DNA from 2 places in the Roseateles sp. genome. Region 1 is predicted to be linked to the other one. Evidence: predicted binding sites of a transcription regulator. Region 1 holds the regulator's gene; the other holds the start of a gene.
The links. The regulator HrcA, encoded in region 1, represses chaperone genes, less so after heat shock. The targets are predictions, from matches to a motif close to TTAGCACTCNNNNNNNNNGAGTGCTAA.
Positions count from the first base shown of each region.

Region 1 (3,204 bases):
CCGAGACTTCAATGCCGGCGCGCCGAATGAGAAGTGGCTCACCGACATCACGGAGTTCCAAATTCCGGCCGGCAAGGTATATCTATCTCCGATGATTGATTGCTTCGACGGCATGGTCGTAAGTTGGTCGATCGGCACTCGGCCGAACGCGGAGTTGGTCAATACGATGCTGGACGCTGCGATCGAGAAGGTCGCAGCAAGTGGCGAGAGGCCGGTGGTGCATTCCGATCGGGGCGGCCACTATCGATGGCCAGGCTGGCTAGCTCGAATCTCTGACGCCAAGCTGGTCCGCTCGATGTCACGCAAGGGATGCTCGCCGGACAACGCGGCATGCGAGGGCTTCTTCGGTCGGCTCAAGACCGAGATGTTCTTCGCTCGCAACTGGCTCTCGACAAGCATCGAGGAGTTCGTGGCGGCGGTGGACGCCTGCATCCGCTGGTACAACGAGGCTCGGATCAAGAGCTCACTGGGCTTTCGCAGTCCTGCCCAGCATCGTCGGCGCTTGGGCATCGCCGCATAACCAGTCCAAGTTTTTGTCCGCATCCCCGGGGCGCCGGCCTTCGACTGCCCCTACCAACCTGCGTCGTTTACCGAGCAGCAGCGTCAAGCGACGTTGCTCGCGGGGTCAGTCGGCGGTCGACAGAACTTCGGCAAATGGGTCAATCCGCGATTGGCACACACAATGCACGCGCCATCTCTGCGTGGGCAAGCGATGAGTTCTCGCTCAAATTCAGCGACTCCGGGCGCAGCGCCAGAAAAATTTTAGACCTGAAAAACAGTCGCTTCTTGCGCAGTGCAATCGATCCAAAACTGGCACCAGACTGGCACCAGCAAAAGCCAGCCAGACAATGTTAGCGATCACTATCGTTAAAATCCCTGTAAAACTGGTAGGCCGTGCAGGACTTGAACCTGCGACCAAAGGATTATGAGTCCTCTGCTCTAACCAACTGAGCTAACGGCCCCCGGGGACTTGCGACCCTTGGAGAAATCGCCGGCATTGCACCGGCGGAGCCCGCGATTGTATAGGTGGCGCAGCAGGCGGAGACTTGGCGGCGAAGGGGGCTCGTGAATCGTGAATCGTGAGTCGTGAGTCGTGAAACAGCCGGGCGTGCTCTTGTTCACCTGTTCACGGCGCCCTTAGCGGCGCGCCCCACTCCCTCACTTCTGCGACAGCGCCTGACTCACCATCCTCGACGTGATGTCCACGATCTGGATCATTCGGTCGTAGGCCATGCGGGTGGGGCCGATGACGCCCAGGGTGCCGACGACCTGGCCGTTGACCTCGTAGGGCGAGGAGACGATGGACAGTTCTTCGAAGGGCACAACCTGGCTTTCGCCACCGATGTAGATGCGCACGCCCTCGGCGCGGCTGGAAACGTCGAGCAGGCGCATGAGCTGCGTCTTCTGCTCGAACATATCGAACAGGCGGCGCAGACTCCCCATATCGTTGGAGAAGTCTTGCACGGTGAGCAGATTGCGCTCGCCGGAGATGATGACGCGCTCTTGCTCGTCGGCCATGGCCTCGGTGCCGGCCTGCACGGCGGCGCTCATCAGGCCGGAGATCTCGCCGCGCAGCTGGTCCACCTCGCTCTTGAGTCGCTCGCGCACAGCCTCCAGGCTCAGGCCGGCATAGCTGGCGTTGAGGCGGTTGCTGGCCTCGGCCAGCTCGGCCTGGCTGTGGTCTTGCGCGGTGAAGATGACGCGGTTCTGCACATCGCCATCGGGCGAGACCATGATGACCAGCACCCGACGTTCGCCCAGGCGCAGGAATTCGATGTGGTGGAAAACGCTGGGCTTGCGCGGCGCGGTGATCACGCCGACGAAATTGGACAGGCTGGACAGCAGGTGCGCAGCGCTGGCGATCACGCGCTGCGGCTGGTCGGGCTGAATCTGGGTCTCGATCGGCCGGTCGTCAGGCACCACCAAGCCGGGCTGGGCGGTCAGCATGGTGTCGACGAAGAGGCGGTAGCCGCGGGCCGTCGGAATGCGGCCGGCGCTGGTGTGGGGGCTGGCGATCAGGCCCAGCTCTTCCAAGTCGGCCATCACATTGCGGATGGTCGCCGGGCTCAGCTCCAGACCGGAAGCTTTGGACAGCGTGCGGGAACCGACAGGTTGGCCGTCCGCGATATAGCGTTCGACCAGGGTTTTCAGAAGGGATTTGGATCGCTCGTCGAGCATGTAGCCATTGTAGGGACTGGCGCCCGCCTTCAGCGGACTGACATAGTGCTGTGGTGTAATTCTTCGCTATGGCCAAACGTTTCCAACATGTGGCAATCGTCGGCAAACACCAGGCCCGCGGCATTCGCCCGATTCTGGAGGAGATTGCCGATTTTCTGATGCGGCAAGGCCTCGATGTTTCCCTCGAAAGCGAGACCGCACTCAACACCGGCATGACGGCATTTGAGTCACTGACGACCGAGGAGCTGGGCACGCGCTGCGACCTGGCCATCGTCGTCGGCGGCGACGGCACCATGCTGGGCTTCGCCCGCGAGATGGCCCGCCACGGCACGCCCCTGGTCGGCATCAACCAGGGCCGCCTGGGTTTCATCACCGACATCTCGCTGGAAAAATTCCAGGAAGCACTGGCGCCGATTCTGGATGGCGACTTCGAAACCGAGAAGCGCTCCATGCTGGAAGGCGCCGTCTGGCGCGACGGCGAAAGCATCTTTGAAGGCTTGGCCCTGAACGATGTGGTGGTCAGCCGCGGCGCCACCGCCAGCATGGTGGAGCTGCGCGTGGATGTGGGCGACGAGTTCGTGGCCAATATGCGGGCCGACGGCATCATCGTTGCCTCGCCGACCGGCTCCACCGCCTACGCACTTTCGGCCGGCGGGCCCATCATGCACCCCAGCATCGGCGGCTGGCTGCTGGTTCCGATTGCTTCGCACACCTTGTCCAACCGACCCATCGTGCTGCCGGACACCGGCGAGGTGCGCATGGAGATCGTGGCCGGGCGCGACGCCAGCGTCAATTTCGATATGCAAAGCCTGGCCAGCCTGCTGCACGGCGACCGCATCACCGTGCGCCGCTCGGCCCACCAGGTTTGCTTCCTGCACCCCAAGGGCTGGAGCTATTACGCCACCCTGCGCCGCAAGCTGCGCTGGTATGAAGGGGTGAGCTGAACCATGTTGCGACGCCTGAGTCTGCGTGACTTCGTCATCGTGCCCGAGCTGGAGCTCGATTTCGGCGCCGGCTTCTCGGTGC
Region 1 covers NZ_OZ253537.1:1,863,236-1,866,439, reverse strand. The annotation lists partial or broken gene ACQY39_RS08065 (IS3 family transposase) at 1-520, shown strand, start outside; tRNA gene ACQY39_RS08060 (tRNA-Ile) at 886-962, opposite strand; gene hrcA (heat-inducible transcriptional repressor HrcA) at 1,159-2,178, opposite strand; gene ACQY39_RS08050 (NAD kinase) at 2,247-3,122, shown strand; gene recN (DNA repair protein RecN) at 3,126-3,204, shown strand, end outside.

Region 2 (3,204 bases), 250 kb from region 1:
CTGCTCAAGCCCCTGTGCCTGATCACCGCCAAGCCGGCCATGTTCGTGGCCAATGTTTCGGAAGACGGTTTTGAGAACAACCCCTTCCTGGACCGCCTGAAGGAATACGCCGCCGCCCAGAACGGCCCCGTGGTGGCCATCTGCGCCAAGACCGAGGCTGAGCTGTCGGAAATGAGCGATGAAGACCGCGCCATGTTCCTGTCAGAAATGGGCCAGGACGAGCCGGGCCTGAACCGCCTGATCCGCGCGGGCTTCAGCCTGCTGGGCCTGCAGACCTACTTCACGGCCGGCGTCAAGGAAGTGCGCGCCTGGACCATCCACAAGGGCGACACCGGCCCGCAAGCGGCCGGCGTGATCCACACCGACTTCGAGCGTGGCTACATCCGCGCCCAGACCATCGCCTATGAGGACTTCATCACCTACAAGGGTGAGCAAGGCGCCAAGGACGCCGGCAAGATGCGCGCTGAGGGCAAGGAATACGTGGTCAAGGACGGCGACGTGCTGAACTTCCTGTTCAACGTCTGATCGATCGGCCGCAGACGCCGAACGCGGCCGATCTCGACCGCCCGCTCCGACACGCCCCGCTACAGCGGGGCTTTTTTTCGTGCCTTCGCCGGCCGCTTTGGGCGACCATGGGGGAAATTACCCGGCCAGGCGGCGGCAGATCGAGAGATGACGCGGCGCACAATGGCTGCAAAATGGCCTCACGAAGTTAACTTTGCCCGGCCCTCCCCGCCTCAACCGCAGACAAGCCCACCGATCCATGAGCTCTAACGAACTGGTTCCCGCCTCTGGCGCACAAGCCCTGCAGCCCACCGACCAAACCCGGCATGACACCCAGCAATTCCTGACCTTCCGCATCGGCGGCGAGGAATACGGCATCGACATCCTGCGGGTGCAGGAAATCCGCTCCTATGAGCCGCCCACACGCGTCGCCCATTCGCCCAGCTTCATCAAGGGCGTGGTCAATCTGCGCGGCGTCATCGTACCCATCGTCGACCTGCGCATGCGCTTGGGTCAGAACGGCGAGTACAACGCTTTCACCGTAGTGATCGTGCTCAATGTGGCGCAGCGCATCGTCGGCGTGGTCGTCGATTCGGTTTCAGATGTGCTGGAACTGAAGGCCGAAGAGATCAAGCCACGGCCCGAGGTGGCAGCCGCGCTCGATGCCCGTTTCATCACCGGCCTGGGCAAGATCGGCGACCGCATGCTGATCCTGCTCGACATTGACACCATGGTCGTGAGCCCGGATTTCGGTCTGCTGGACTGAGGCCACCCCAAGCTTCTCGCATCAAGTTAGCGAGCACTCTCGCTGAAATCCCCGTGAATCGATCGTTTCTTGAATAGCCCCAGACGATTGGCACTCACTTCAAGGGAGTGCTAATATTGCTTCCAAGAAACCGAAGTGGTTCGGCTTGCGAAAGAAAGCGATGACTTTGTCTACACCCACTGCTTTGACGGTACGCGACCCTTGGGCGCTGGTGCCCTCTTTGGGCAATCTGGATGCATACATCTCCGCCGTCAACCGCCTGCCCCTGCTGACCCCGGAAGAGGAAAGCTCGGCTGCCCGCCGCCTGCGCGAAAGCGGGGACCTCGAGGCCGCCGGTCGCTTGGTGCTCTCGCACCTGCGCCTGGTGGTGTCGATCTCGCGCCAGTACATGGGCTATGGCCTGCCCCAGGGCGACCTGATCCAGGAAGGCAATGTCGGCCTGATGAAGGCCGTCAAACGCTACGACCCCGATCAAGGCGTGCGTCTGGTCAGCTATGCCATGCACTGGATCAAGGCCGAGATCCACGAATACGTGTTGCGCAACTGGCGCATGGTCAAGGTCGCCACGACCAAGGCCCAGCGCAAGCTGTTCTTCAATCTGCGCTCGATGAAGCACAGCATGAAGGAAGACCAGGCGGACGACCAAACGCACCGCAACAGCCTCAGCGAAGCGCAGCTGGCCCATGTGGCCCGCGAGCTGAACGTCAAGCCGGAAGAAGTGCTGGAAATGGAAACCCGCATGTCCGGCGGCGATGTGGCGCTTGAGCCGCAAAGCGACGAGGACGGCGAGAGCTTTGCCCCCATCGCCTATCTGGCGGATGAAAGCCAAGAGCCGACCCGGGTGCTGGAAGCCCAGGCCCGCGATGCGCTGGCTGGCGACGGCATCAGCCGCGCTCTGGAGGCGCTGGACGAGCGCAGCCGTCGCATCGTCGAGGAGCGCTGGCTCAAGGTCAACGACGACTCCTCGGGCGGCATGACCCTGCACGAACTGGCAGCCGAGTACGGCGTCAGCGCCGAACGGATTCGCCAGATCGAAGTGGCAGCCATGAAGAAGATGCGCAAGGCCTTGACGCCGGCCTGATCGAGCGCGGCGCCTGCCAAAGCAAACGGCCCCTTGCGGGGCCGTTTCTCATGGTGGATCTGTCTGCGCGGATCAGCCCTTTTCGGCCAGCAGCATCTTGATGTCGTCGGTCAAGGCCTGCGCGCCCGAGCCATAGCGCGAGAACACCCGCACCCGTCCTTGGGTGTCAAAGATGAAGCTGGCGGCTGTGTGGTCCATGGTGTAAGTCTCGGGCGTCTTGCCTGGCACCTTGGCGAAGTAGACCTTGAACTCCTTGGCAGCCGCCTTGACCTGCTCCTCGCTGCCACGCAGCGCCACAAAGCTGGGGTCAAAGCTGGCCAGATAGGCCTTCAACAAGGCAGCGGTGTCGCGCTCGGGATCGACCGAGACAAAGATGCCCTGAACCCGATCACCATCAGCTCCTAGTGAGCGTTTGACCTCAGCCAACTCGGCCATGGTGGTCGGACAGACATCGGGGCATTGTGTGTAGCCGAAGAACACCACCAGCACCTTGCCCTTGAAGTCCGCCAAGCTGCGGTTGCGGCCATCCAGATCGGGCAGGTTCAGGCTGCGCGCATATTCGGCCCCAGTCAGGTCCACACCCTTGAACACCGGCTTGCTGGCGCCGCCTAGGCCCAGTTGATCACAAGCGGTCAGACTGCCTGCCAACAGAACGCCCGCAGACAGACGTAGCAAAGCGCGTTTGGAACACATCGGTTTCATCTCTCGGGTCCGTTCAAGGCAGCAGGTAGTGATCGAGCAAGAGCGCCGCGAACAACAGCGACAGATGCCAGATGGAAAAGCGGAAGGTGGCGCGCGCCAGTTCGTCGGAATACTCGCGCCAGAGCTGCCAGGCGTAGGCGCAAAAACCCAG
Region 2 covers NZ_OZ253537.1:2,115,621-2,118,824, reverse strand. The annotation lists gene ychF (redox-regulated ATPase YchF) at 1-525, shown strand, start outside; gene ACQY39_RS09170 (chemotaxis protein CheW) at 764-1,270, shown strand; gene rpoH (RNA polymerase sigma factor RpoH) at 1,431-2,351, shown strand; gene ACQY39_RS09160 (SCO family protein) at 2,424-3,044, opposite strand; gene cyoE (heme o synthase) at 3,067-3,204, opposite strand, start outside.
Region 2: rpoH (RNA polymerase sigma factor RpoH) is a predicted target of HrcA. The motif match lies at 1,358-1,384, and genes of this name have one in related genera.